DNA from 3 places in the Shewanella vaxholmensis genome. Region 3 is predicted to be linked to each of the others. Evidence: predicted binding sites of a transcription regulator. Region 3 holds the regulator's gene; each other region holds the start of a gene.

Region 1 (10,471 bases), on a different contig from region 3:
TGATAGTCGCCATCAACGTCTAAGGTCACGATGAAAGGGGCTGATTTAACAAAGGTTTGGCTATCGCTAAAGTCGTCTTCTACCATTTCATGGTAACGAATGGCGATTTTATGAGTGCCAGGTGTCAATTCTAAGCTGCTTTTATGGTTGAATACGCTGGACTCGACTTTTTTACCATCGAGTGCAAGGTACTCAAATGACATCGGAATGTTGAGATCTGCGGCGAAGGCTGAAGCAGAACCGAGTAATACTAGCAGGCTGCTGATTGGCAAAAGTGATTTCAATTGTTACTCCTTAACGATTATTACTCTGATACGGACGTTCGAATATTTGAATGCGATCTTCTATATAACTAATAGCTTGCCTGCATTTTCCTAGACGACGATGCATCAAAAGGATGTCATTTTGCAATTTTATTTTGTCAGCACTATGACAGTTTTCAAGTTTTGATTCCATTTCTTCAATTTTTTGTTCAAATTTTTTCGCCCAATTTAGGTGTTTGTTCAATTCTTCATAGATCTCGTGACTATTTTGCATCACGTTATTGGCGATCCAATCGAAACCACTGGCTTGGTGAGACTGATTCTGACGCTGAGCAAAACGGGCGCGGCTACTGGCACGTTGCTGAGTCTTGGACTTAATGTCGATAGAGGTCGTCAGCAAGGCCCGTTTGACGGCGGTGAATCTGTCTTGGATCCGCTCACAGCTCAGGGCAATCGTCTGGGGGGCGAGTTTGAGCTTAATTTGTTTTTCGAGCTGTATAATGCTGCTCCGAATTTGTTCAATACAGGGGCCGAGTTGGGCGCCGTGTTGGACAAACAGCGAATGATTAAAGCGCTCCGTTTCTTGCAGGAGTTTACGCTGCGGCGGCGCGAGTCGATTATCGTGCTGCAGTACTTCTTGCTCTAGGGCTTTGAGCTGATTTTTCAGCATCACCAGTAATTGTTGGGTGTTCACAACCATGCGCTCCATGCCAAATTTGCTGCAATCATTAGCACGATCAAAATAAACAGTGGACGAATAAAGGGCATGCCAAATTTAATCGCGCAGCGGGCGCCGATAAATGAGCCTAACATCATGCATAATCCCATCCACAAACCTATTTGCCACTCTACCTGTCCAAGCCAGCCAAAGATAGTCAATGCGGTCAAGTTGCTGGTAAAGGTCATTGCACGGGCAAGGCCGCAACTGTGTAGTAGAGGCAGCTTGTATAAAGAGCCGGATGTGACAGTCCAAAATGCGCCTATGCCTGGGCCGGCAAAACCATCATAAGTGCCTAAAGCGAGTCCCTGTAGCCATTGTTGTTTAGCAGGTGGTTTGCTGCTTGGGGCTTGGCAGTTAACGTCCGATATCGCATTGGGGCTGACTAAACTGTAAATGGCAATGCCAATGATCAGCAAGGGCAGGACTTTTTCGAGCCATTGGGTATCGACTAAATAGACTAAAAAACTGCCCAAGACTGCGCCAATAAAGGTGGCAATAAAAGCCATGTACCAAAACGAGGGTTTAAAGAGGTGCTGGCGATAATAGGTCCAAGCTGCCATTGAAGAGCCAAAACTGGCGGCTAATTTATTGGTGCCTAGTACTGTGTGCGGTGCAATGCCTAAGGTTAACAGTGCGGGGATCGACAAAAGGCCACCGCCGCCAACGACGGCATCGATGAATCCAGCGATAAGACCTATAACTGCCAACAGGGCCCAATGACTGGGCTCGAGTAACAATTCCAAATTTTAATCCTACTCTATGACACGTCTAAAGGGCGGTAAGGCGTCCAGCAAGGACTTGCCATAGCGTTTAGTAACTAACCGCCTATCTAAAATGGTGACTCGGCCATAATCTTGCTCTTTACGCAGTAATCTACCACAACTTTGAATAAGCTTACGTGAAGCATCTGGGATAGTCAGTTGCAAGAAGGGATTGCCGCCTTTGACTTTGACATATTCCGCATGGGCTTGTTCAACGGGTGAGGTTGGCACCGCAAAGGGCAGTTTAGTGACGATCAAGTTCGTCAGATAATCGCCGGGTAAGTCGAGGCCTTCGGAGAAACTACCGGTGCCGAATAATATGCTCGGTTCACCTTTATCGCACTTGGCTTTATGATTTTCGAGCAACTGTTGCCGTGGCGCATTGCCTTGAATAAGCAGTTCTGTGGTGAGTTTACCTTCAAGTAATTCAACCACTTTTTCCATCTGCCAGTAGGAGGCGAATAACACTAAGGTAGCCATTTCTCCTTCAATTAGAGTAATGATTTGCTCGGCAAGTTCTGCCGTATAGGCATCGTCCGTCGGCTCAGTGCGCATTTTGGGTAAATAAAGTGTCGCGTTATTGGGATAATCGAAGGGCGATTGTAAGGCTAAATAACGACTGCCATCGTTGAGTGATAAACCGACTTGATGCACAAAATGGTCAAAGTTATTGAGTGCGCGCAGCGTGGCGCTACATAAAACTACGCCCGCGGCCTTTTGCCACAGCATGGATTCCAGCATAAAGCCGACTTCAATGGGCGAGGCGCTAAACAGATAATCGACTTGCTTACCTGTGATTAGCTCGACCCAGCGCGCCATAGGGGCACCTTTATGTTTATCTTCCTTGGCCATCATCTTCCACAATTTTTGTAGATTCTCGAGCCTTTGCAGCATAAAACCGGTTTCGGCCAATAGTGCTTCGGATTGATGTTTAGGAATGTCGCCATCTTTAATCGCCTCTGCCAACAGCGACAGCATTTTATTAAACTGTTTGAGGGCAAGATTAGAGGTCACAGCAAGGTTTTCGGCCAGAATAAGTAATGAGTCAGGCAGTTTGCCGTGCTCAAAACGCAGACGGTTTTCAGGATTGGCAAAGTGTTTGGTCTGGGTATCGCAGTAGTGGGCCACTTGATTGAGCTGGCTGATAAGATCGCCTAAGTGATCCTGCATCGCCTGCGCAGGAGCAATAATGTTGTTGCTCTTTATTTGGTTTTGCAACTTAGCGCAGGTTTTACCAATTTTTTCGAGCCAGTCGCAGGCGCCCCTCAGCGTGGCCTGAGCACTGGAGAAATCCCGCGCCACAATCGGTAAGTGATGTGCCTCATCGATAACATAAAACACGTCTTCGGGATCGGGCAAAATCACGCCGCCACCGAGCTCTAAGTCGGCGAATAACAAGCTGTGGTTGGCAATGAGTACATCCCAGGTATCGACATCTTCACGGGCTTTATGGAACGGGCAATTTCTGTGGCTGGCGACTTGACGATGACAGCTGTGTTTGTCGCAGGCGATTTGTTGCCACAGGTGATCGGGCAGCGGTACGGCTAAGGTATCGATTTCGCCATTCCAGCGACCTTCGTTATAGTCTTTTAACAGGCCATGCATCATAGCTACTTGGCTGTTGTCAGGCTTAGTTTGCCACATGGCCATTTGTGTACTGTTGTCGTCACCGATGAGCATCGCCAGTTTCGATAGACACACATAACGTTGTCGACCTTTGACTAGGCCAAAGCGGAAATTTAAGCCAGATTGCTCAAGGAAGAAGGGCAAGTCTTTATGCAGTAACTGTTCTTGCAGGGCGACGGTCGCGGTGGCGATACAGACTTTTTTCTTGCTCGCTAATGCCAGTGGAATGGTACCGAGAATATAAGACAATGATTTACCGATACCTGTCCCTGCTTCGACCACGATAATGCGTCTATCTTTGTCATAGTCGCCGGCGAGGGTCTTAGAGATTTCCGCCACCATATAGTTTTGTTCGCGGCGCGGCCTAAAATTAGGCAAGGCGGTAGCGATATCTTTATAGATGGCGCGGATCTGGGTTTTTACATTGTCAGGTAACATGCGTCACTACTTTATCGAATTAATGCTGTACATAATAACAGTGATTGCATAGCCTAAGAAACTTTTCTGCCATTTGGCGGCATTTAAATTGAGGAACCATCTAAATTGACAAGCTATGCGATTTGGGAACCCATGCGATGAAGCCAGAGGCTGCCGCGGCCGTTAGTGTACAAGGTCGAGTCTTAACACGCCATGCGATTCATCGTCATGGGAGTTTAGTGTTGCAGTATTATCTGGCTACCGCCCAAGGCCCTGTGCTGGTGGAAGTGCAAGGTACTGAACACATTTGTTTTTGCCATCAAACGGATGTGGCGGCTCTACAGTTACAAACGCCGGGTCAAGCATTGCGGTTTGTGCCATTAGCACTCAAAAGCTTTAAAGGCGGCGCTGTCAGTGGTGTTTATGCCAAATCGAGCAACAGCATGCGTACCTTACAGCGCATCGCTAAAGATGCCGACATCCCCTTATTTGAAGCCGATATTCGACCCGAACAGCGTTATTTAATCGAGCGGTTTGTGGCGCTGGATGTGGCATTTTTAGGGCATTTCTCTGCGACGAGTAACATACACGCGCCGACTAGCGACAGTCTTGTGGCTAACTCGCTGCCCGTGTTTATCGCCGAGCGGGCAAAGAGTATTGCTCCCTTGATGGCGGTGAATTTACGCTGTATTTCACTGGATTTTGAATGCAGCTTTGAGGGGTTACTCTATTCGGTTGCGCTATATGGTCAAGACAGTAGCCAAGCCGAGGGGCAAGGCAGCCTCAAGCAGACTTATGAAAAAGTGATCATGGTGGGCGAAGCTGAATCAAACGCCCCCGAGTATATTGAATGGGTGGTCGATGAAGCTGCACTTATTCATCGATTAATCGCGTGGTTCCATGAGTTTGATCCTGATTTTATTATCGGTTGGTCAGTGGTGAGTTTCGATCTCGCGCTATTGTCACGCCGTGCATTATTACACCGTATTCCACTCACCATTGGCCGCGGTGGCGCTATGCTCGATTGGAAGGTTGATAATAAATTTCGCCCAGAAACCTTAGTCTTACCGGGCCGTGTGGTACTCGATGGTATCGATTGGCTTAAGGCGGCTTTTTATCACTTTGAGCGTTTCTCGCTTGAATTTGTGTCGCGGCAATTATTAGGTGAAGGCAAGGCCATTCATAACGTCGATAATCGCGTTGAAGAAATTGACCAGCTGTTTAAGACCGATAAACAAGCCTTAGCGCATTACAATCTTACCGATAGCCGCCTAGTGTGGGATATTTTTACTCACACTCAATTGTGGGATTTTGCCCTCGCGCGTGCCGAACTGACTGGTTTAGAACTTGGGCGAGTAGGGGCTTCGGTGGCGGCGTTTAATCATTTGTATTTACCGCATTTACATCGAGCGGGTTATGTCGCTCCAGCAGAGCCTGCCAGTGATGGCATTGAAAGTCCTGGCGGCTACGTGATGGATTCTGTGCCGGGTCTCTATAAACACATCTTAGTGTTCGATTTTAAAAGTCTGTATCCCTCCATTATTCGCACCTTTTTGATCGATCCTAAGGGATTGATTGAAGGCTTGCAGTTGCCGGAGTCTGACTGTGTTGCGGGGTTTCTCGGTGGCCGTTTCAGTCGGCAACAGCCTATTTTACCTAAGCTTATCCAAACCTTATCTGAGCAGCGAGAAAAGGCCAAGCGTGAACATAATGCGCCGTTATCGCAAGCGATAAAAATTATCATGAACTCGCTGTATGGGGTTTTAGGTTCTCAAGGCTGCGTGTTCCACGATGCAAAGTTAGCAAGTTCGATCACGATGCGCGGCCATCAAATCATGAAACAAACCCGCGCATGGATAGAAGAGATGGGCTATCAAGTGATTTATGGCGATACGGATTCGACCTTTGTCAGGCTTGGCAGCGAGCCTGATCTCTCAGACATTAACGCCTTGGGTAACAGTCTGGCGCAGGATATCAATGCTAAGTGGCAGGCTAAGATCTGTGCTGATCACCAAGTTGAGAGTTTTCTCGAGTTACAGTTTGAACGGCATTACGAGCAGTTCTTTATGCCAACCTTAAGAGGCTCATTAGAAGGCAGTAAAAAGCGTTATGTTGGCGCGTGGCGCAATGCGAGCGATGAACTTGAGCTTATCTTTAAAGGTATGGAACAAGTGCGCAGTGATTGGAGTCCCTTAGCGCGCAAAGTCCAAGAGTCACTCTATGAGCGAATGTTTAACCAAAGGGATATCAGTGTTTATTTAGCCAGCGTGTTTGAAAAATTGCTTGATGGTCAGTTGGATAATGATTTGGTATTTCGTAAACGCATGCGGCGCAATATCGAAGATTACACGGCTAAATCTTCACCACATGTTAAAGTCGCCCGGCAACTATGCGACTTAACAGGTGACACCACTTTTGGCAAGCGTGGGGCGCAAATTGACTACCTGATTACTGTAAATGGACCGGAACCCTTACTGTACAGAACGTCACCAATTGATTACCAATACTACATTGATAAGCAAATTGGCCCTATTGCAGAGCCGGTATTTTCGATAATGAAACTAAACTACATGGATATTGCGTCAAAGCAGTTGCTGTTAATATAGTGTTTTTAATGTTCTTTGTGTGTTGCTATAGGTGGCGAATGTAGCGTTTTAACCTGTTTTGTAGAGGTTAACTGGTTTGTTTTTGTGATGTTAATCGACATATTCTTTAGGTTTCGCTTTGAGGGGATATTGAAAATTTGCTACCCTTTAAGTGGAAATTGTAAGGAAATATAACAACGGAATGACGTTGGCAAAACATAAACAAAAAAAGGTTAAGCACCAAATGAACAAGACGTTAGTAGCAACTGCGCTTGCAGCCATGTTTTTAGTACCATCAGTCTCAGCTATCGAGATCTATAAAGATAATAAAAATGCCGTAGAAATCGGTGGTTTTATTGATGCACGCGTGATCAACACTCAAGGGGAAACAGAGGTTGTTAACGGCGCATCTCGCATTAATTTTGGTTTTAATCGTGAGTTGACTGACGGTTGGAAAGCCTTTGCTAAATTGGAATGGGGTGTGAATCCAGTTGGTAATAGCGATATTGTCTATAACAATCGCTTCGAATCTGTTCAAGAAGAGTTCTTCTATAACCGTTTAGGTTACGCTGGTCTGTCCCACGACACTTATGGAACACTGACTATCGGTAAGCAGTGGGGCGCTTGGTACGATGTCGTTTACAACACTAACTACGGTTTTGTGTGGGACGGCAACACTGCAGGTGTTTACACTTATAACAAAGATGACGGCGCGGTAAACGGCGTGGGTCGTGGTGATAAAACGGTCCAGTATCGCAATGCCTTTGGCGATGTTAGCTTCGCAGTTCAAGCGCAGTTAAAAAACAGCAGCTTCTATACCTGTGATACAACGGATGATATTTCACAAGCTCAGTGTCAAGCGAACTGGGAAAGCGGTGATAAAGCAGCTCAACAAGTAGAATACAATTATACTTATGGTGGCGCACTGACCTATAAAGCCACAGATATGTTGACGTTAACTGCGGGTGTTAACCGTGGTGAGTTTGATGTGAGTTTTGGTAATGGTGAGCAAAGAACTGCTATCGATGTTATCTATGGTGCTGGCATCACTTGGGGTAACTTCGATAACGATGGTTTATATGCCGCAGCGAACTTTAACAGACAAGAAAACCATGACACTGATAATATTGGTCGTTTGATCAAAGATGCCTATGGTATTGAAAGTTTAGTTTCTTACAAGTTTGACAATGGCCTGCGTCCATTCATTTCTTACAACGTGCTTGATGCGGGTAAAGACTATGTCATCCAGCCTAACTTCAATGCTGATCCAAACGATGAATTTAAACGTCAGTTTGTTGTGGTCGGATTGCACTTTGTATGGGATCCAAACACAGTTCTGTACATAGAAGCACGTAAAGATTACAGCGATTTCACCAGCGCAGATAAAGACCAAGAAGCCAGAATGGCACTTTCTGAATCTGATGGCGTAGCAATCGGTATCCGTTACACACTCTAATTTTCAAGGTTCTTTAAAGTAAGAACCTTTTCAGATATTACCAAAAAGCCAGTCAGCAATGACTGGCTTTTTTGCATATTTTTTGAGTTGTTTATTATTAACAAGAACGATAAGGATGCGCAAAATACACCTTAGCAGCTAGTGTGTTTGCTATCTCTTCATGGTTCGCAAACTCTCGGCTATTATCCGTAGTATCGTTAACACATGCGCCTTGTACGGCATCAACAGCTCGATTGTGGCTCTCATCACATCTTCCGCTGACTTTTGGTTTATATTTTTTATAAAATAAAACAGTGCCTTACGCTCTAATGTTGTCGCCATTGCGTTTAGTACGCGCTATGTAGCGATAAATCCGGGCTCTTTTACAAGACTCAATACATGGGGAATCTGCCCTAGACTCCAATCGAGTTGCAGCAATGAAAGTAGGGCCTCTATGCGCCGCTCTGAAGAATCCCCTGATGATTTACATATAAATCATTAGATTGGAGTGAACTTACACCTTGAAGTGTGATCAGATGGAAGTGCGAACAAACACCAATCACAGGGCTTCAAGGTGCAAGTGTTAACTATCTTACATCAATCTCTCTATCAACATTGTCCAGAAATCCATCAAAAGCGACTCAATACCCTCATGGTTGCTTGCCGAGCACTTATCAATGCGGATTGCCTCACTCTAACGCATTTAGGGCGGCACATTGATGGCACCAGCACTCATACTAAGCACTCAATAAAACGCATGGATAGATTGTTGGGCAACCCGCATCTTCACCATGAAAGAATGGCTGTTTATCAGTGGCATGCAAAGTGGTTGCTAACAGCACATACGATGCCGACAATATTGGTGGATTGGTCAGATATGCGTGAAGGTCGTGAGCTTATTGCGCTACGCGCCTCTATCGCTATCAAAGGTCGCTCTATCACGCTCTACGAACGAACATTTTCGTTAGTGCTGCAAGGCACTCAAACCGCCCATAATCAGTTTCTTAATGAACTCAGAAAAGTATTACCTGACAACATCACCCCGCTGATAGTCACTGACGCGGGCTTTCGTAATCCATGGTTTCGAAAAGTCGAGCAGCTCGGTTGGTATTGGCTGGGTCGCGTTAGAGGATTGAGTGTCTATCGGCCGCATCCTTTCGGTCGCCAATTTTCACTAAAAGCGCTTTATCCCCAAGCCCGTCGTCGCGCAAAACATGTTGGGCGGGTGGCGTTATCGGTAAAGAAACCTTTGTTATGTGAGATGGTATTGTTCAGGGCCCCAAGTAAAGGCAGAAAAGGTCAGCTAAGTACGACAACAGACTGTCACCATACGGCGCAATGGACGTATGAGTTGACCGCCAAAGAGCCTTGGGCACTGGTGACTAACTTGACCATGGAAGCCATGTCGCCTCAAAAACTGGTTAATATTTACCAAAAGCGGATGCAAATAGAAGAAACCTTTAGAGATTTAAAAAGTCCCGCTTATGGCTTTGGTTTACGTCATAGCAGAACACGTTATGCGGTGAGGATGGACATACTGCTATTGATAGCGTTATTGGTGCAACTGGCATTTTGGTGGGTAGGATTATACGGGGAAACACAGCAATTACAGCGGCACTTCCAAGCAAACACAGTAAAGAAAAGGAATGTGCTATCAACAATCAGGATGGGCAAAGAACTGCTGCGGCGAGGGCATGATTATCCCATATCAGCAGATGATTTGCTTTGTGCTGCGAAGAAACTAGCCCAACTCTCATTAACTCATGGTTGTTGGGGCTATGAATTATGAGGGGATCCTACAGTGCGCCGCTCGGGTATCTTATTATTCTAGTGCGGTTTAAATAGTTTGGATATATTTTTGAGGGTCATATTATGTTGTTCTTATGATTAACTAAATATTAATTTACAGTTATTTATTTATGGAAATTTTTTATTGTAGATAAGTAAGGTTATAATTTAAATTGCCATTTAAATTATTTAGGTTTAGGAGTGGGTGATTCAGTGGTTGTAATAGTGTTATGTTTAATAAATATACTCATCCGGCATAGTAAACAGTTTTGATGCTCATTAATCTAAATTTTTTACATAAGTGTGTTTGAATATCAATGGTACGGCAACTCATGTGTAAAATAGTACTTTCGAAGTATTGATTTTTTATTTTAACTGAAAAAATCAAAACGGCATCTAAGCATGATTTTCCTTTATTTACTTCCTATTGCTTATATGTGTTGTTTTGTTGTGAAATTTGTTGATGTAAAGTGTTTTTCATGTTTTATTGTGGCCGATGAGAAATTCAGATTAAATAATTTTTTCTGTATTTCCATTTCTGTTTATAAAAATAATTAGGATATATAGGTATATTTCAGGGAGATTGACAATGAATAAAAATAACTTTTTGGCCAACTCAGTACGTGTTGCCTTAGTAGGCAGCATAGCTGCGAGTGCTTTAACAATTCCCGTTGCTTCGGCCGCTGAAGATGGTGCTGAAAAAGTAGAAAGGATTCAAGTAACGGGTTCGAGAATTAAACGAACCGACATGGAAACTTCTAGTCCTGTTAGCGTTATTGATGCTTCTGCTATTATCGCTTCAGGTGCTACATCGATTGATGATGTCCTGCAAAAAATGACGTCTGCAGGTGGTGCTATGACCAATGCAGCGATTA
Region 2 (10,471 bases), on a different contig from region 3:
GTCGGGGATACGGATAATAGCTGTTTTGCCGCTTGCTGCCCTTGCATTGCATAAGCTACGGCAAAAGCATTGTTAGACAAAATAGATAACGCATCTTTCCCCATAGGCACAAGTGGTGTAATTCCGGCATCCGCCATTGCATCCTTACTGCTAACACGTTGCCCCTTATAAAATACTTCCCACTCACCAACCATAGCCAACCCGACATGAGATGAGAGCAAAATATCCGCTTCACCTACAGTGCCATTTACTGGAATGACAGGCGTCAATCCTTTATTGAGATAAGCTTCATAAAGTTCAGCAACAAGAGGTTGAACCCCAGTTTGTCCTGCGAGCATAGTATTTAAGCGCACCGCTAAGGCTAATCGTGTTAAACGGATAGGTGCTGCGTCACCGACTCCTGCACTATGGGCACGAAAGGTACTGTAGTTAAAGTTTCGAGATGCCTCTAGTACTGCATCACTCAGCTTGCCATTGGCATCAAATAACTTGTGGTCTTTGTTCAAACCAACGCCCACTGTTAGACCATAAACTGGCTTACCTAAACGAGCAGCTTCCATCAATAAGCCATTAGCCTTAACAAGTTGAGTTTTAGCTTGGGATGCTATTTTAACTTTAGCGCCATCGGCAATCGCCCATGCTTGTTCTTGCGTTAGATGTTTGCCATCAAGGACGACTTGCTCCATCGCTAAAGCACTCCCTGAGAGAAGGCTCAAAGTAAACGATGCCATCAAAACAGATTTATTCATTATCATTCTCCAATATATTGTTATTTATAATAAAATTTAATTATTCTTGCTTAAGCACTATCGCTTTTGCCGCTGCACAATTTCGGCCTGCGTTACGCCCTGTGACAACCCCCTCAGCAACAGCACAAGCACCTAAACGGCTAGCACCATGGATCCCACCCGTAGCTTCGCCTGCCGCATACAGCCCTGGAATGGCTTGGTTGGTGACTAAATGCAGTACTTCTGATCGGGTATTCACTTTAACGCCGCCCATGCAATAGTGAACTTTTGGCCACATACGGACGGCATACCAAGGTCCTTTATCGAGCACTATGGCCTCTTGCATTGGACGCGCGAACTCTTTGTCTGAGCCACTTTTTACCGCCTCATTCCAACGGGCGACTTGCGCCTTTAGTGCGTTCACTGGCATTCCATAGATAGTCGCAAGTTCCTCTAAGGTGTCTGCTTTACTAATCACCTTATATTTCAGTCCCCAATCTAAGGTTTGCGCCTTACTAGCCCCTTCTGCATTAGTGAAACCAATAGGATAAACAGGCTGACCATGTTCATCACGGCGAGTCATGATGGCGTCAGCTCTAGCTTTACGATCTGCAAGTTCATTGAAGAAACGTTCACCAGTACGCACATCCACCACAATACCGTGGGGATAGGTCGCAATCGTGTTGAACTGGGATGCGGTGCCAAAGCCTTTTTCATCGGGAGATGCCCATGGGCCGAGTTGAATTTGGTCTAAATGAATAGGGTTAGCGCCCAGGAGCATCATTTGCTTTAGCGCTTCTGACGTTGCGCCTGCATGATTGGTTGAATCTAAGTCATTATTTAACTCAGGTAACTGCATCATGCGATATTCAATATCGCGACCAAAGCCTCCCGTTGCCATGACAACACCACAACGCGCGCCTATGCGACGTATTTTACCGGTTCGCTCATTAGGAAAATAAAAACCTTCACGAACTTCAATCCCAATCACGCGACCATCGAGATCTTTCACAAAGCTTTCGAGCTTGGTCTGATTTCTCATCACCACGCCTTTATCTCTCGCGGCGTTAATCAGCGGTCTGATGATACCTGCCCCTGAACTTTCAACTGTTTGCAAGACTCGTTGTATTGAGTGACCACCAAAATGCTGCACGAAAGGTTTCCACTTAACCCCATGTTCAATCAACCACTGACAGGATTCAGCCGTGCCATTACACACCAGTTTTAACATCTCAACATCATTCATGCCCCGACCTGCTCGCATCATATCGGCGACCATTTCATCGACAGAATCATTAATTCCAGCCTGTTTTTGCAACTCAGAGCCCGCCACAGCCATGGCACCGCCATTGATTGTTGAGTTACCGCCAAAGACAGGCATCTTGTCCACAACCATAACGCTCACACCAGCCTCTCTAGCTTGTAATGCTGCTGACATCCCAGCAAAGCCGCTGCCGACGACCAGCACATCTACAATCTCGTCGAATGCTTCAGGAGCTGCATCGCAACTTGCTGTTGCAGGTAAGGCTATTGCAGCCCCAAAGCCCGCAGCCATCACAGCCCCACCTTTTAGCAACTGCCGACGGCCCGTATCAATATCTTGAGTTTTACTCATGCTTACTTCCTTCAATAATTGCTGGAACTTGTCAGCATGGAAGTGCATGCGCTGTGCCAAGCACCTAAAAAGAGGTAATTAAGTGGGGAACTTTGATTGGAGGCACGGAATCACGAAATATAAAGATCTACAATCACGATACTTAATGATTAACATGAAATATCAATGGAAAAACACTTTTATCACGAATCGACACTGAGATTATGCAGTAGCCTACAACTCGAAAAGTCCCTGCAAAGTTACTTCGAGTTTATTCGGGATGAACTGCCTATTGATGGGCTATATATTAATATTTTTCGCAAACAATTTAATGACATACAATTTATTGCTCATGTCAATGCTAATCAATCCTGTACCTTAGATAGGCAAATATCTATCCCTGAAGAACTGGCTCAGTGCTTAGATGATCCTCAACGCCCGCGCGTGAGAATTGTTAATGATATTGAGCACGACCCAATCACTGCTTTAGTTGCACCTAAGGTGATCAGTGGTATTCATTCGCTGATCATTTTGAGAATGTCTATCGAAAATACCCACCTTGGGATAGTCGGATTTTATGCCAAAACGACAGGCGTTTTTCGCCCTCGTCATGCTGATTTAATTGCTCCGCATATGCATGCATTAGCCTTAATCACTGCACTCAATTTACGCGGGCGTAACTTACTTAAAGAAAATGAAGCACTCTCAAAGCAGAATGTGAATCTTCGCAGAACACTGGATGTCCAAAATGGCGTAGTGGGAGCCAATTCAGGCTTGAAACACGTCATGCAGCAAGTGCAATCTATTGCCAAGATTAATACGACCGTCCTAATGCTGGGTGAAACGGGGTGTGGTAAAGAAGTGATAGCCAATGCTATTCACGAACTTTCTGAACGTTCGGACAAGCCCTTTATCAAGGTCAACTGCGGCGCCATTCCAGATACTTTGATTGACTCCGAACTCTTTGGTTATGAAAAAGGGGCATTCACTGGGGCTGAGTCCCGTAAAATTGGCTACTTCGAACAAGCCAATGGCGGCACTATCTTCCTCGATGAAATTGGTGAGCTACCACTATCCGCACAGGTTCGATTACTCCGTGTACTTCAAAATAGCAGTATTACCCGTGTAGGTGGGCATGATGCTGTACAGCTTGATATTCGTATAGTGGCTGCCACCCATAGAAATTTACAAGCTATGATACACAGAGAAGTGTTTCGGGAAGATCTTTGGTATCGCTTAGCTATTTTCCCTATTGAAATCCCTTCATTAAGGCAAAGACGTACAGATATTCCTTTACTAGTACAGCACTTTATTGAGCAACTAAGTTCAAAGTTTAACCTGCCTCAATTGCCAAGAGTTACACCGGAACAATTGAATATTCTGAATCAATACGCTTGGCCAGGAAATGTCCGAGAACTCATTAACGTGCTCGAACGGGCGATAATACAACAACCTTCAGGACCGTTAGATTTTGGCTTCCTTGCTCCACATCAGGGTGAGGAAATTACGACCCAAGCAAATCAAACCGTTATCATAGATCCAAACTATGCGAGCGATAAACTTGTGCCCCTTGATGTTATGACCAGAAAATATATTAGTCATGCACTGCGAATTACAGGTGGAAAACTCTATGGTCCAGGAGGTGCGGCTGAGTTATTGGACATCAATGCTAATACCCTGCGCAGCAAGATGAAGAAACTGGGTATTGTGTAATCTTTCATCGGCAACGATGACTCTATAACAAAAAGAAGACGTCGGTTAACGCGGTACACAAATAACAAAGGTCACATAAGTGACCTTTGAAAACTCAATGGCTAACAATAGAATCTAGAAGAAGTAACGAATACCCACTGCATAGTTGTTATCTTGCAGATCTTCATAGGCTTTATCATCCATGCTGCTGAAATCAATTTTTGCCTCGACATACATAATGGTATCGCGGCTATAACGATAGTGCAGACCTAACACAGCAAATTGGCGTGTCCATTTTCCTTGGATCGCTGTATCTTCATCAGTATCAAGATCTTGATATGTCAGTAATACACTCGGAACGAAACCATTATCATACTGGTAAGCAACAATAAACTCTGCTCCAGTTGAGTCATATAAATCTCCACCCACTAATTCGTTTTGCTCACTTTTATGGGCGTTAAAACCTACATATAAACCGTCTGCATCGCGACCAGGAGAATATTGATAGAAACTACCGTATTGTGCACCAATACCAATAATTTGGTTTGTGTTATCAACCTCTTTACCCGCAAGATTCCCAGTAAAATCACCACGATTAAATCCCGCTAGCACTTTAAATTTATCAGTAAAGTTGTAAGTTACACTTGCACCGTAGCTAGGTTCGAAACTCAATTCTGAACCATCACTCAACGAATGCCCTTGACTATCATACAAGGCAACATCGCTGTTTTGTTTAGAGGCATACTGCACTGCAACATGTAGATTACCGAAAGTATTACGATATTGCAGCGCAGCATCGGCACGTCCTGCTCCAGTTAAACCACCGTCACCGAAGGTATAAGCTCCCACAGACCAACCTGTAAAAGCATTGAGCACATCGGTTGTGTAAGCAACATCATAGTAAGCCCCCCATTGCTTACCAAAACTGATCTTTCCCCATTTCTCATGGGACATCCCAACATAACCCAATCGATTAAATAAAAAATCTGAATTTTTGGATGCCGATAACTGACCACCACCTTGGCCTTGCGTGTATATAAGGCCGTCATCACTGGTCACCATATTGATACCCCATTCCGTATGGGCAAAGGAGCTCCAGCCATTTTTCTCTTGACGGTCGAAACGAAAACCAACACGAGAAAAATTATCTATAACAGAAGTTTCATGACCATCATTTAACGCAGCAAACCCTAACCAACCTATCATGTTAACGCTGTTAGTTTGGTCATTATACAACTCAACGGCTTGAGCAGGTCCCATTAACAATAAGCTTGGGATCATCAAAGCGAGCAATGTCTTTTTCATTTCATCTACCTTTAAATTCAGCGAAACCATATATAATCACATGATTTATTTGATATATTATTTTCCCCAATCAATAGTAAGCAGGTTATATGCCACCGGGAGGAAAAGCTGAAAATCAAGGTGTTTTTTAGATACGGATCAGGCAATCTCGAAATATCGTGATTATCGGTTGTTAAATACCGTTAGATAAATTAAATGTCGTTATTACATCAAAAGACAATAACGACATATATGCAACAAGTGTGTCATTACACTGCTGTTGTAGATTTGCGGCAATTATAAGCTGAACGACTAGTTGATCGAGTTACCGAACTTTTGGAACTGGTCTTTTGGGAAGCATATTTGTTGGAACCATCGTTTTTTGTTGTACCTATACCTTTCGCTGAACTTGATTTTTTAGAATACGACTTACGATAACCGGATTTATTACTTGCCGTTTTACGATAACCTTGGCCTTGTAAACCATTAAGCGCGGTTGGCAGTTGTGCGCCTGCATTCTGGATAAGCGTGGATAAGGTGCCGAGCAGTGGCTGCATAAAGGCTTGATAAGAGGTTTCTTTATGGCAAATGCCGTTCAGGCTCGCTTCCCAAAGCGCTGTCATATCCGGCGTAGTCGCACTCGCGGGCAAGCTGTTAATCAATCCTTTCCCCACGTCTGTCGAGACAATAGATTTACCTAAGCGTTGTAAAAAAACGCGTTTGAACAGCAATTCGATAATACCTGCACGGGTAGCCTCTGTACCTAATCCGTCGGTTTCTTTGAGAATTTTACGGATCTCAGGGTCGGTTACGTAACGGCTTATCCCCGTCATAGCACCAAGTAAAGTGGCATCGGTAAAGGCTTTTGGTGGCTGAGTATTTTTCTCCAGCAACTCGCCTCGAGTACAATGCAAAGCCTGCCCTAGTTTCAGAGGCGGTAATTGGCCGATAAACTCGTCATTCTCCTCATCGTCCTTGCCCGCGCTTTCTTCCATCGACTTGTTGCCACTCGCCTTACTGCCATTTGGCTCTTGGCGGGCAAAGAGTTGCTTCCAGCCAAGAGATTTATCCTGACGCGCCTTGGTATTAAATAAGCCGCCCTCAATTGTCACTTGTACTGTGGTTTCACTGTAACAATAGGCCGGATAAAACTGGGCTAAGTACTGGCGGGCAACATGAAGATATAACTGCCTCTCACGCTGACTTAAGCTGGATAAGTTAGCCGTTTTCTCGGTAGGAACGATGGCGTGGTGGGCATCCACTTTTTTATCATCCCATGCCTTAGATTTAAGCCGTGGATCGGGGGCATCGGCGCCTTGCAGTAACTCAGCGGCACCGCTGCTAATCGCCTTAAGAACCGACGGCGCTAGGCTATGTTGCTCGACGGGCAAATAACGGCTGTCGGAGCGGGGATAAGTAATGAGTTTATGGCGTTCATACAAACTCTGGCAGGTATCAAGCACATCCTTAGCACTCATGCCAAACCGTTTTGCCGCATCAATCTGCAACGCGGATAAGCTGTAGGGCAATGGCGGATTCTGTTTCTTGTCCTTAGCCACTAATTGAGTCACTAAGGCAGGTTTATCACTGATGCGACTCACCACATTTTGCGCTAACCCTCTGGCTAGTACTCGCCCTTCTTCGTCCATGTACGGCTGACAAGCTTCGCTGGGTTGCCACTTAGCGCTGAAGGTTTCCTGCTTTTCAGTCGCCAAATGCGCTAGCACTTCATAGAAAGGTTTAGATTGAAAATTGGCAATCTCTTCATCACGGCGCACCACTAGCCCGAGTAAAGGCGTTTGCACTCGCCCGACGGACAATACGCCTTGATAACCAACCTTTTTACCTTGGATGGTATAAGCGCGCGTCATATTCATGCCGTAGAGCCAATCGGCACGACTACGGGCTAAGGCCGATGTGGACAAAGGAATAAATTCGCGATTACTGCGCAGCTGCGTTAGCGCCCGTTTTACGGCTTGTGGGTTTAAGTCGCTGATCAGTAAACGCTGAGTTTGATGTAACTTGTCACCCCTCACGCCAAGATAGGCAATCACTTCATCCACGAGTAACTGCCCTTCCCTATCGGGATCGCCCGCATTGACCAGCATGTTGGCTTGTTTGACTAATCGTTTTAGCACTGTGAGTTGACTGCGAGTTGCGGCCTTAGGTTTTAGTTGCCACTTGTCTGGCACTATTGGCAAGTGCTCGAATTTCCACGACTTAAATTCGGGATTATAGGCATCAGGTTCTGCTTGTTCGAGCAAGTGACCGACACACCAAGACACGCAATCGCCATTGGCGGCTTCGATAAATCCATCGCCTTTTTTATGGGGTTTAGGCAATACATCGGCAATGGCCCGCCCTAGGCTAGGTTTTTCTGCGATATAGAGGATCATACAAACACCAAGTACTGGATATAATTACAGTATAATTTAGCCCAAACGCCCGTTGAGTGCAAATTTCTGTGACAAACCGAGCTTAAATACCAACGATCAAGTGTAAATTCAATTGCGAATAGTTCTCAACAACAACTAAGATACACTGAAATTTAGAGGAGTGGCTATGAGACAATTTGCAATAAATGCACGGCAGACGATGACAATCAGTCCAGCATTGATATTAAGATTCAATCAGTTACTGTTATTTCATAGCCTGATGTTACTCGCGACAAGCATGCTCACCAGCACTTGGCTGGGACAAATGAAAATCATCGACATGCCTTTAGCATGGGGATTCATGTTAGTAATGCCCATTGCGGTGAGCTTATCGCTACTGCTAAAACATCAAGTCACCCGCCATAGCTTAAGCAGCTTATTCGGGGTGTGGATGCTGCTGTGGATATGGGGATAAACACGACAAAACCTATGGCTGAAAAGATCAGCAGCCTCGCATGCGGATGTCGAGAACAAACACTCATAGATGTTCCCCCTCGCCCAATCGCGATACCTTTCCCAAGTGGCGGTTAACGCTCCATAAAAAAGCCATAAAAAAAGCCATAAAAAAAGCCAGTGACATTATCACTGGCTTTTTATCCGCCTAACGTTTCACCTTATGGGTGACAGACGTTATGCAGCTCTAAATTAGTACCGATATCTTTATTGCGATCCGCTTTAGCATCGTCATTACGCAGTTGCGTCAAGTGATCTAAATACGCTTGATCTACATCGTTAGTGATGTAATGCCCATCAAAAACAGAGGTTTCGAAACGTTTAATCGCTGGATTTTCCATTCTTACCGCTTCGATTAAATCAGGTAAGTCTTGGAAAATAATGCCATCGGCACCAATTAACTTGGCGATTTCATCGGCATCACGGCCATGGGCGATCAACTCGTTTGACGTTGGCATGTCGATACCGTACACGTTCGGGAAACGAATTTCCGGCGCGGCAGAGGCAAAGTACACTTTCTTAGCACCTGCTTCACGGGCCATTTCGATGATTTGCTCAGACGTCGTACCGCGAACGATAGAGTCGTCCACCAGCAAGACATTTTTGCCTTTGAACTCAGTGTTAATGGCATTCAACTTACGACGCACTGACTTCTTGCGCTCCTGTTGACCCGGCATGATGAAGGTACGGCCAATATAACGGTTTTTCACAAAACCTTGGCGGTACGGTAAGTCCATGCAACGGGCAATTTCCAGCGCGATATCGCAAGAGGTTTCAGGAATAGGAATAACCACGTCGATATCGTGATCGTACCATTCCTTCTTAATCTTCTCGCCAAGCTTAGCGCCCATGTTGACGCGACTTGCATATACAGACACTTTGTCGATCGTCGAATCTGGACGGGCAAAATAGACGAATTCGAAGATACAAGGTGCATAGCTAGGCTCGGCTGCACATTGACGGGTATACAGCTGACCATCAATTGACACGTAAATCGCTTCACCTGGCGCCACATCACGCATCACTTCAAAACCGACGGCATCGAGTGCCACGCTTTCAGAAGCAACCATGTATTCAGTACCCGTTGGCGTTTCGTGCTTGCCTAACACCAGAGGACGAATACCAAATGGGTCACGGAACGCGACTAGGCCTTGACCAATGATCATGGCAACAACCGCGTAGGCACCACGAGCTTGTTGGTGTACGTTAGCGACCGCATCGAACACTTCTTCCGACGTCAGGGTCAAACTAGTGGTTTTTTGCAGTTCGTCGGCCAACAGGTTCAGCAACACTTCAGAATCCGAAGTGGTGTTCACATGGCGACGTTTTTTGATCAGCCCTTCGGCTAATTCGACTGTATTGGTTAAGTTGCCGTTGTGGGCTAAAGAGATCCCAAATGGCGAGTTAACATAGAAAGGCTGCGCTTCAGATGCGCTTGAACTGCCCGCTGTTGGATAACGCACATGGCCAATACCTGCATTACCTTGTAGGCGTTGCATGTGTTTGACTTCAAAAACGTCTTTGACCAGACCATTGGCTTTACGCAGTCTGAAAGCACCACGATCAATGGTCACAATACCTGCCGCATCCTGACCTCTGTGCTGCAACACTGTCAGTGCATCATAAATGGTCTGATTAACCGATGATTGGCCAACTATTCCGACGATACCACACATGGGTAAGCTTCCTCATTGTAAGATGTTCTATCACTTAGGATTATTTTATTTTCTTTCTTATAGTTTGGGTACAAAGCTGGAGGTATTTTCCAAATAGTCAAAAAACCATTGAATAACAACGCCAAATTCGGGTACTAGCACAGAATCTTTCCACCATTGGGAGTTGGGAGAGCCTGTAAAAGCATCCATGAAAAACAACAAGGCGCTCACAATAAGCGCGCCTCGAATAGCACCAAAGCATAGGCCCAAGAGCCTATCAGTGCCAGATAATCCGGTTTTGACAACAAGTTGTCCGAGAATATAGTTAACTAAGGCACCGAGTACCAAAGTGGTAATAAAGAGGATGGCAATAGAAACACCATTACGCAGCATCTCATCGTTCATTTGTGTTAAGTGAACGGCAAGATCTTGGTAAAATTGGCTGGCAACAAAGAAAGCCGCAAACCATACCACTAAGGACATGGCTTCTTTGGCAAATCCACGGATCAGACTGATGAGAGTCGATAATCCGATGACGAATATGATAGCGTAATCAATCCAAACCATTGAGATGGCTTTCCGACATGGGCTTTAAGACGGCGCGATTCTACCAGAGACTGAAACGATTCT
Region 3 (10,471 bases):
TTAAAGGCGCTTAAAGCATTAAGATCGCTGTCGGGATGAGTGAGAATGAGTGGTTCGACTCGCGCCTGATCTGGCCCTAGCGCAGTGTGGCTTTGGCGTAAAATATACAGGCGTTCGCGGCAAGCATCGTCGCATTGGGCGGGCAGTAAATATAGCAGTTGCCATTCTTTGGGATTGGGGTTTTCAACCCCAAGGCTGGCATAACTGGTCTCAGGATTGATCAGCTCGCCATGATTAGTGGCGCCGCCGTGGTATAAATTCAGGCTCAGCACTAGCTTGGCTATCACCACGGGCGCGATAAACGCCAGCAACAATAAGCCCAATGCCTTGTGTTTCGATTTATTCTGGGAGTTCATGCTTGCTCCTCTCATTCAAATTATCCCTAATTTATTGTTTTATATTTATTTAGTTTTATTAGTGTCTTGCTAAGTATGGTACGAATTTCCTTATTTGCTCCTTGAGTTTGCGACTGTTTGGGCGCTATGGCGTTTTACATATTTAATCCCTTGCCACAGCATTAGCCCTGCAAATACGGCTGCCATCGAAAACCACTGCAACGCATAACCCCAATGTTTTTGCGCCGACAGTGGGAAAGGTTGCCAAGGATGGGGCAATGTGAGGGAAGGTAATTGCTCTGGTTGCAACACGACAGGTAACACTGGGTGCCCTAATACCTTAGCCATTTCGGGCATATTTAAATTTTGAAAGCGAATACTTGTCCCTGTTTCTGCCATTAAAGCTTGGCTCAAGGGATTGATTTGCTTTTGATAAAGCCTGCCTTCGATATTTAATGCCCCGCTTAGGGGAGTGATGTGGGGTAACACATCCCGATGGGATCCAGCGGCAACAAAGCCTAACTCGACCAGCAACCAAGGTGTTCCAGCTTCCACTTGCAGGGGCTGAAAGGCTAAATAGCCCACTTGGCCCTGATAAATTTGATTATCCAGTAGCCAGATTTGCGAGCTCGTGGGTGTGGCGTGCACTTGAAGTCGATAACCTGTCACCCCTTCTTTATCGATTTTGAGTTGGAGCTGCTCAAAACTTAATGGTAGCAAGGATTGTCTTGCCTCCATTTGGGCTAACAGCCTAGTTTTTTCTTCGCCGCGGGCTAATTGCCATAGACCCAACTTGACCAAAATCCCGAATACAGCCACAGTCAGTATCAGCAAAAAAACCGTTAATTTATTCAGCAGGACATAAGGATATTGCATGAATACCCTGTTTATTTTTAAGTTGGCCTTAGTTCTGCTGTTGCTGTTTATCATTTTTAATTTAGGTAGTGCCTTGTTTATTATGGTGAAAGGCGACAACAAAATGCCTATGAGCCGCTATCTTGGTCGCCGGGTGCTCTTCTCTGCGCTCGTTATCCTGCTATTGCTGGTGGCATTAGGGACTGGATTAATCAGCCCCAATCCCACGCCTTACTAGCGCCTTAGAGTACGTAGACGAAAATAAACAAACACAGCCAGACCACGTCCACAAAGTGCCAATACCAACTGCCCGCTTGGAAGGCGAAATGCTTATCTGCGCTAAAGTGCCCCTTCAACACTCTGAAAAACAACACTAATAAGAATACCGTTCCTAGGGTCACGTGCATGCCGTGAAAACCCGTTAGCAGGAAGAAGGTATTGCCATAAATCCCAGAGGTTAAGGTGAGTCCCATTTCCTGATAGGCGTGGATATACTCTTCGGCCTGTAAGGCAAGGAATCCCATACCTAAGAGTATGGTGATCCCGAGCCACAGCGTAATGGCAGAACGCTTGCCTTTCTCTAAGCTGACATGGGCAAAATGTAAGGTGACAGAAGAGGTTAGCAGCACAATAGTGTTGATTAATGGCAGACCAGTCCATGGCATAGCCTCGGTTTTTGTCCCATCAGGTGTGGTGATCAATGGCCAAACGGCTTCGAACTGTGGCCAGAGCACTTCGTGGGTCATGGCATTATTCGAGGCGCCGCCAAGCCAAGGCACCGCGACCATGCGGGCGTAGAATAATGCCCCGAAAAATGCCGCGAAAAACATCACTTCGGAGAAAATAAACCAACTCATGCCTTGGCGAAAGGATCTATCCATTTGATGGGAATAGAGTCCTGTCATGGATTCGTTGATCACGGTTCTAAACCAACCCACTAGCATAAAGAGGATTACGGCGATGCCAGCGAGCAGTATATAGCCGCCACCGGAGGCACCCGATTTGAGTTGTTGTACAAAGCTTCCTGCACCAAAGGCGATTAAAAACAGCCCTATAGCACCAATGATGGGCCAAGCGCTTTGGGCGGGGACATAGTAAGGTTCATGTTTTGTAGTCATTTTGCAGCTCCTTGCTCTAGGGCAGACGCTAACTGCTTGTCGGTAATGTCGTAGAGGGTGTAAGAGAGGGTCAGAGTGTGGATGGACTCAGGTAACTGAGGATCCACAAAGAAAATGAGTGGCAACTCTGCGCTGGTCGAAGCCGCTAAGTGCTGTTGATTAAAGCAAAAACATTCAGTTTTATTAAAATAGGCAGCACCTTGGCCTGGGGATACCGAAGGTATCGCCTGACCGATTATGGCTCTGTCCGAGAGATTGCGTGCCAAAAAAGCCGTGTGGATAAGTTCGCCGGGGTGGACTTCGAGCCGCTTGGTTTGCGGCTCAAATTTCCACGGCATACCCGTTTGCACTTGGGAGATAAATTCCACAGTAACAACCCGGCTAGTATCAACAGTAATAGCTTGATAATTGCTGGCGGTGTTGGAGGTTTTACCGTTAATCCCAAGCTGCTCACATAGCACATCGTATAGCGGCACCAGCGCAAACCCAAAGCCAAACATACCGATACAACCCATGACTAATAGGCTGATGAGTTTACGATTTGACTTAGGTTTTTCTGGCTGGCTATGGTTGGTCATTTCATTTCACCTCGGGTGGTGTCGTGAAGGAGTGGTAGGGTGCTGGGCTTGGCAATGTCCACTCTAAACCCTCACTGCCTTCCCAAGGTTTAGCGGGGGCTTTTTCGCCGCCACGGATGCACTTGATCACTAGTACTAAGAAAATCAATTGCGATAAACCGAAGGCAAACCCACCAATAGAGACGATTTGATTAATATCGGCAAATTGAATCGAGTAGTCGGGAATACGCCTTGGCATACCCGCCAGCCCAAGGAAATGCATTGGGAAAAACAGTACGTTGACCGAAATCACCGAACACCAGAAGTGCCATTGTCCCAGTCGTTCGTTGTACATATGCCCCGTCCACTTAGGTAGCCAGTAATAGGCCGCCGCCATGATGGAGAAAATCGCCCCAGTTACGAGCACATAATGGAAATGCGCCACCACAAAATAGGTGTCGTGGTATTGGAAGTCGGCGGGCGTAATGGCGAGCATTAACCCCGAAAAACCGCCAATGGTGAAGAGTATGATAAAGGCCACGGCGAACAACATAGGGGTTTCGAAGCTGAGCGAGCCGCGCCACATAGTCGCCACCCAGTTAAATACTTTCACCCCCGTTGGCACCGCAATCAACATAGTGCAATACATGAAAAACAGCTCGGCAAACACTGGCATACCTGTAGTGAACATATGATGTGCCCACACGAGGAACGACAGAATTGCAATACTCGCAGTTGCATAAACCATTGATGCATAGCCAAATAAGGGTTTGCGACTGAAGGCGGGCACTATGGCTGAGATGATACCAAAGGACGGCAAGATCATGATGTAAACTTCGGGGTGGCCGAAGAACCAGAAGATATGCTGGAACATCACAGGATCGCCACCCCCCGCGGCGTCGAAGAAGCTAGTGCCGAAAAACTTATCGGTCAGCACCATAGTTACAGCGCCCGCAAGTACGGGCATCACAGCGATCAGCAGGAATGCAGTGATAAGCCAAGTCCACACAAACAGCGGCAACTTCATCCATGTCATGCCGGGCGCACGTAAATTCACTATGGTTACAATCACGTTGATTGCGCCCATGATCGAACTTATCCCCATGATATGAATAGAGAACACGAAGAGTGCCGTGCTGTCAGGACTATAAGTGGTAGACAGTGGCGCGTAGAAGGTCCAACCAAAGTTAGGTCCGCCGCCTTCCATAAACAGCGAACTGAGTAGGATGGTAAAGGCGAAGGGTAAGATCCAAAAACTCCAGTTATTCATCCGTGGCAGCGCCATATCGGGCGCACCAATCATCATAGGGATCAGCCAGTTTGCTAGCCCAGTAAAGGCGGGCATTACCGCGCCGAATACCATGATCAGCCCATGGACTGTGGTCATTTGGTTAAAGAAGTTGGGCTCGACCAATTGTAATCCGGGCTGAAACAGTTCAGCGCGGATCACCATGGCCATAGCGCCACCGGTTAAAAACATAATGAAGCTGAACCATAAATACAAAGTACCAATGTCTTTATGGTTGGTGGTTAGCACCCAGCGCATGATGCCCTTTGGCGCACCATGATGATGGTCATCATGGGCTGCGGTTTGATCTTGAGTCGTTGTGCTCATCATAATCCCCTACTGTCCATGGCTTGCGATATCAGCAGGTTGCACTGTATCGCCGGTATTGTTGCCCCAAGCATTGCGCTCATAGGTAATGACTGCTGCGAGTTGCTGTGGGCTGAGTTGTTTGCCAAATGCTTGCATAGCCGTGCCTGTTTTGCCGTGCATCACAATATCGAGATGATTGGCGACGGGCCCAGTGGCGATAGCACTGCCAGCGAGGGCGGGGAAGGCGGGTGGTATGCCAGCTCCCGTCAACTGATGGCAGGCCGCACAAGTGGTGGTGTAGACAGTTTCACCTTCGGCCATCAGTGCCTCATGGGTGAGAGTGGGGAGGCTCGCCGGATCCACTATGGTTGCGGAGTCGACAACTGCTGCGGGCTCAGTTGTAGGTGCGGGAGTTGGGGTCGTATTGGCTGGTGCGGTAGCAGGTGCCTGTGTGCCTGCACTACCGTTCATGTGCTCGTTGACGTCTTTGGCCTGTACAGCATCGCCAGTATTATTGCCCCAAGCATTACGCTCATAGGTAATCACAGCGGCAATTTCTTGTGCAGTCAATTGCTTACTAAAGGCTTGCATAGCCGTACCCGTTTTACCGTTGAGCACAATTTCAAGGTGGCCGCTGAGCGGTCCCGTTGCTATCGGACTGCCTTTGAGGTGTGGGAATACGCCTTGTAACCCCTCGCCATTGGGCTGGTGGCAGGCTGCGCAGTGCCCGAGGTAAACTTGCTCACCTTGGGTCATCAGATCATCTTTGCTAAGGGTCTGTGATAAAGCGGCTTGAGCGGCTTCTGCCGCCGCGCCTGCGGCTTGTTTCTGCTCCGTCACCCAAGCTTCAAACTCGGCTTCGGGTATGGCTTGCACTACGATCGGCATAAAACCATGGTCTTTACCGCAAAGTTCGGCGCATTGACCACGGTAAATACCGGGTTTGTCGATGCGAGTCCAAGCCTCATTGATAAATCCTGGGTTGGCATCTTTCTTCACGGCAAAAGCAGGTACCCACCATGAATGGATGACATCTTCAGAGGTCATCAAAAAGCGGATTTTGCGATTTATCGGCAGAACGAGCGGCTTATCGACCTCCAATAGGTAGTGTTCACCCTTGGTTTCGGTACCGTCGATTTGTGCTCTAGGGGTTGCGAGTATGCTGTAAAAATCAATGTCTTGATCGAAATAGCTGTAATGCCATTTCCATTGGGAACCCGTGACTTTAACGGTCAGATCGGCGTCGCTGGGATCTTCCATCGCAATTAAGGTTTTTGTCGCAGGAATCGCCATTAAGATCAAAATGATAAATGGCAGAATCGTCCAAGCGATTTCAACTTTAGTGCTTTCGTGAAAGTGGGACGCGACAGCGCCTTTGGATTTTCTGTGGTTGATCATGGCGTAAATCATCACGCCAAAGACCACAAGGCCAATGGCGCAGCAGATATACAAGATGGTCATGTGCAAGTGATAAACCTTGCCACTGATCTCGGTTACGCCAGGGGTCATGTTGAACCGCATGTCCGCGGCGGCCAACGGTGGTGCGAATAACACCACGAGTAAACAATACAACAATTGCTTCACAAGACTTCTCCTCTGCCAATTGCGAATAGCAACTACAAAGAAGAGCAACACAGTAAGTCTCAACTCTATGCAAACTCTTCAGTTCCCAAAAAAGCTTTTTTGACTTCAACGTGCGTTGGCGGCTGTTACTTTTAATTAAGTATTATTACTGCTGGTATTAGCCACGCTGGCACATACGACTGAAATAAATCTGTTCTCTATTTTTAGTGGCATTTTGAACTCGATTACGGCTCGATTTATTTGCCACGGGCGGCGATATATCATCGCCGACTAAACCAACCATACTTGCTGTTTAAATATTGATCAAGATCACTTATTTATCTAATTGTCTGAAAAATTGCCAAAAAAAAGCCTCACATTCATAGGCGAGGCGGCTTTCAAGGTAAAAAATTAAATGAATATTTAATGTACAGCACTAAAAAAAGATTGTTGGCCGAAGAGGCTACCTTGCTCAATGCGTACGTCGCCATGTAAGTGACTGTTTACGTCTTCTAGCACTATGCCCATGGCGCGGGCACTTTTAGCGACAATTTGCAGGCGACGATTATCGCGTGCATCCAATGATTGGGTCCAGGTAATAACCGCACTGGACGTACCACTTGTTAAGGCTTTTTCCATTGCCCACAGGGTTTCCACTTCATCTTTCGCGTGCACCAGCAAGACTCTGTCCATACGCACGCCTGCATTGGCGAGCATTTGTTTGTAGCCAATACTCGGTGGGTTGATGAGCACTAACCAACGGCCCTGTTGGCTTAACTGGGCGAGTTGCGCACTCAGATGGATTAATTCTTGGCGACCTTGAGTCTTAGTTGGCATGCAGGCGATAGGTGCATGGTGCCAGTCATAGTCGGCATCACGTACTTCATCGAGCCACAAGCCCGGGTGGCGGGGTGCATTGCCAAGTAATTTGTTCATAGCCAATCTCCATTACGGATCACACCGACGGCGAGTCCTTCAATTGTTAAACTTTGATAGCCTAAATCCACTTTAATCGGGGAATAGTCTTCATTTTCGGCGTGTAGATAGACCACATTACCTTTTTTTTCGAAACGTTTAACAGTGACATCGTCGTCGACTCTAGCGACAACCACTTGACCATTTCTAGCTTGTTGTACTTTATGAACTGCCAGCAAATCTCCCTCGAGAATGCCGATATTCTTCATGCTGTCGCCTTTAACCCGCAGTAAAAAATCGGCGGCGGGATGAAACATGCTTGGGTCGACTTGGTAGTACTGTTCAACATGTTCTTGGGCGAGAATAGGTTCGCCAGCAGCTACTTGACCGATAAGCGGTAAACCTGTTTCAGTTACTTCTTCGACTTCCGCAGTCAGACGAATGCCCCGCGATGTGCCTGGCATGATCTCAATGCAGCCCTTTTTCGCCAACGCTTTAAGATGCTCTTCAGCCGCATTGGCGCTCTTAAAACCTAAACGGGTCGCGATTTCTGCCCGAGTGGGTGGCATGCCAGTATCGGCAATATTTCGTTTAATTAGCTCTAAAATTTCAGCTTGGCGTGGCGTCAAAGGTCTCATGGTGTTTCCTGTTTTTCTATACAGTTACTGTTAGTATATACAGTATTATTTGCAGCGCAAGTATTAACCACTTTTTAGCTATGTTGGAGAGAATTAGCGAATATTACCCATAGTCTGGTATTCTACCGGGCTAGTAAACGTACTTAATTGCATAAGAATAATGCCTAAACACGACTCTCTTTGGTTGAAATCATTACGCTGGATCCAAAAACACTTAGTGCACACTATTGTTGTGCCTCAGGATCCCTTTGCCGATCTGAATCTGGATGCCTCCAGACCCCTTGCTTATGTGATGAAAACGGAATCGCTGAGTGACATCGCTGCCCTGAGCGAAATTACGGCTAAGTTAGGACTGCCGAGCCCCTATGAGCCTTTAGTGGCAAATGGTGTGATTGCGCCTCGGGTTGTCTGCCTTCAAGGGCGTAAGCCGCTGTTTGGTGAGCGTGCCGGTAACGAGCCTTTTCTCGAATGCTTTATGCGTTTGTTGGCCGTGCATAAGGAACGCCCTGAATTAGACATTCAACTGGTGCCCGTGAGCCTGTATTGGGGCCGCACACCAGGTAAAGAAGACGACACTATGAAGGCGGCTGTGTTTGAGCGGGAAAACCCGACTTGGCTGCGTAAGTGTTTGATGATTCTGTTCTTAGGTCGACATAACTTCGTGCAGTTTTCGAATGCGGTGTCCCTGCGTTATATGGCCGACGAGCATGGCACCGACATGGGTATCGCCCATAAGTTAGCGCGGGTCGCGCGGGTGCATTTCCGTCGTCAACGCAAGGTGATGACAGGGCCTGTGCTGCCAAACCGCCAAGCATTGTTTCATTCGTTGCTCAAATCTGAATCGTTGCGTAAAGCGATTCAAGAAGAAGCTGCCAACAAAAAGATTTCAGAGACCCAAGCGCGCGAGACAGCCATTGAATATCTCGATGAAATCGCTGCAGATTACTCAGATAGTTTAGTGCGTATTGCCGAGCGTTTCTTAACTTGGTTATGGAACAAGCTTTACAGCGGGATCAATATCAAGGGTGCCGAGCAAGTTCGCCAGTTGCACCACGATGGTCACGAGATTGTTTATGTGCCTTGCCATCGCAGTCACATGGATTACCTGCTGTTATCGTATATTTTGTATTATCAAGGCATGGTTCCGCCGCACATTGCAGCCGGTATTAACCTCAACTTCTGGCCCGCTGGACCTATGTTCCGTCGCGGTGGTGCCTTCTTTATCCGCCGTAGTTTTAATGGCAACAAGCTGTATACCGCAGTATTCCGTGAGTATTTAGATCAACTGTTTGCTAAAGGTTATTCGGTGGAATACTTCTCCGAAGGCGGCCGCTCACGTACGGGTCGTCTATTGGCGCCAAAAACCGGCATGATCGCTATGACGATGAACAGCGTGCTGCGCGGTATCGAGCGTCCAGTCACGCTAGTGCCTGTGTATTTAGGCTATGACCATGTGATGGAAGTAGCGACTTACCATAAAGAGTTAAGTGGTAAGAAAAAGAAAAAAGAATCTGTGTGGCAGGTGTTTGGTGCGATTCGCAAACTTGGTAATTTCGGCCAAGGGTATGTGAACTTTGGCGAGCCGATTACTCTGCAAAACTTCTTAAATGAGCGCGCGCCAAACTGGCGTACTGAGTTGGCCGATGATCCTGAGCAAAAACCAAGCTGGTTAACGCCAGCGGTAAACGTGCTGGCGAATCGAGTGATGACGAATATTAACGATGCGGCGGCGGCGAGTTCGGTGACCTTGACGAGTTTAGTGTTGCTGGCGACAGATCAAAATGCCTTAGAACGCAGTCTGTTAGAGCGTCAGCTTGATCTGTATCTGACCCTACTCAAAAAAGTGCCTTACACTACTTATACTTCGGTTGCCGAAGGTGATGGTAAGCATTTAGTGCAGCAAGGTTTAGAGCTGAACAAGTTTGTTGTGTGTGCCGATCCTTTAGGTGAAATCGTGTCTATCGAAGCGAGTCAGGCAGTGTCTATGACTTACTATCGTAACAATATCATTCACTTATTTATTGTGCCGTCATTAATTGCGAGCTGCTTAACGCATAATGAGCAGATCCCGCGTCAGCATGTTGTGTCAATCGTTGCCGATTTTTATCCACTGCTGAAAGCCGAACTCTTCATGGGCATTAAAGATGTACCTGCCTATGTCAATCAAGTGCTGGATTTCTTCATTGAACAAGGGTTAGTGGTTGAGACTGATACCTTAACTGTCGTGCCTGAACACACTAGCCAACTATTATTGTTAGCCAGTTCAGTGAGCGAGACTCTGCAACGCTATGCCATTATTTTCAATCTGTTAGCGAACAGACCTAAGATGGAGCGCTCAGAACTTGAGTCTGAGAGTCATCTACTCGCCCAGCGTTTAGGCGCTTTGCATGGCATTACCGCGCCTGAGTTCTACGATAAGAAACTTTACGGCACCTTGAGCGTTAAGCTCAAAGAATTGGGCTATCTGGCGGATAACCAAGATAAGTCCAATATCAATCGCATACGAGATCAAGCCAATAGCTTATTACGTCCGTCAGTGAAACAAACGATAGTGGCGAGTGTCACCGCGGAGCACACAGTTTAATGGCAAATCATATGAATGCGGCTAAGCATAAGCCCGCAGGTAAGTCCTTGCTCGGCGGCGCCATGATTATTGCTGGCACGACCGTAGGTGCTGGGATGTTTTCTCTGCCTGTGGTCGGTGCAGGTATGTGGTTTGGCTATTCGATTTTAATGTTATTAGGCATTTGGTTTTGCATGTTGATGTCGGGCTTATTGCTACTCGAAACCAATTTGCATTTCGAACCCGGTGCTAGCTTCGATACTTTAAGCAAGCAAACCTTAGGGCAGTTTTGGCGGATAGTGAACGGTGTCTCTATCGCTTTCGTGCTGT

What was found. The regulator LexA, encoded in region 3, represses DNA repair genes until DNA is damaged. The targets are predictions, from matches to a motif close to TACTGTATNNNNATACAGTA.
Region 1: a site for LexA is predicted at 3,833-3,852, ahead of dinG (ATP-dependent DNA helicase DinG). Genes of this name have one in related genera too.
Region 2: a site for LexA is predicted at 7,707-7,726, ahead of Q4Q46_RS18620 (DNA topoisomerase III). Genes of this name have one in related genera too.

Annotation. Positions count from the first base shown of each region.
Region 1 is NZ_JAUOEV010000005.1:98,263-108,733, forward strand. Features, by position in the region: gene Q4Q46_RS06695 (DUF2057 domain-containing protein) at 1-284, opposite strand, end outside; gene Q4Q46_RS06700 (primosomal replication protein) at 295-963, opposite strand; gene Q4Q46_RS06705 (sulfite exporter TauE/SafE family protein) at 954-1,727, opposite strand; gene dinG (ATP-dependent DNA helicase DinG) at 1,737-3,809, opposite strand; gene Q4Q46_RS06715 (DNA polymerase II) at 3,947-6,394, shown strand; gene Q4Q46_RS06720 (porin) at 6,618-7,829, shown strand; partial or broken gene Q4Q46_RS06725 (transposase family protein) at 7,930-8,270, opposite strand; gene Q4Q46_RS06730 (IS4 family transposase) at 8,383-9,597, shown strand; gene Q4Q46_RS06735 (TonB-dependent receptor) at 10,186-10,471, shown strand, end outside.
Region 2 is NZ_JAUOEV010000026.1:27,331-37,801, reverse strand. Features, by position in the region: gene Q4Q46_RS18640 (HAL/PAL/TAL family ammonia-lyase) at 1-749, opposite strand, end outside; gene Q4Q46_RS18635 (flavocytochrome c) at 790-2,343, opposite strand; gene Q4Q46_RS18630 (sigma-54 interaction domain-containing protein) at 2,509-4,035, shown strand; gene Q4Q46_RS18625 (porin) at 4,150-5,319, opposite strand; gene Q4Q46_RS18620 (DNA topoisomerase III) at 5,568-7,694, opposite strand; gene Q4Q46_RS18615 (hypothetical protein) at 7,861-8,148, shown strand; gene purF (amidophosphoribosyltransferase) at 8,348-9,862, opposite strand; gene Q4Q46_RS18605 (CvpA family protein) at 9,920-10,408, opposite strand.
Region 3 is NZ_JAUOEV010000004.1:173,279-183,749, forward strand. Features, by position in the region: gene Q4Q46_RS05815 (redox-active disulfide-containing membrane protein) at 1-356, opposite strand, end outside; gene Q4Q46_RS05820 (SURF1 family protein) at 447-1,211, opposite strand; gene Q4Q46_RS05825 (DUF2909 family protein) at 1,210-1,428, shown strand; gene Q4Q46_RS05830 (cytochrome c oxidase subunit 3) at 1,433-2,308, opposite strand; gene Q4Q46_RS05835 (cytochrome c oxidase assembly protein) at 2,305-2,886, opposite strand; gene ctaD (cytochrome c oxidase subunit I) at 2,888-4,480, opposite strand; gene coxB (cytochrome c oxidase subunit II) at 4,490-6,046, opposite strand; gene Q4Q46_RS05850 (cell division inhibitor SulA) at 6,449-6,961, opposite strand; gene lexA (transcriptional repressor LexA) at 6,958-7,578, opposite strand; gene plsB (glycerol-3-phosphate 1-O-acyltransferase PlsB) at 7,739-10,162, shown strand; gene mtr (tryptophan permease) at 10,162-10,471, shown strand, end outside.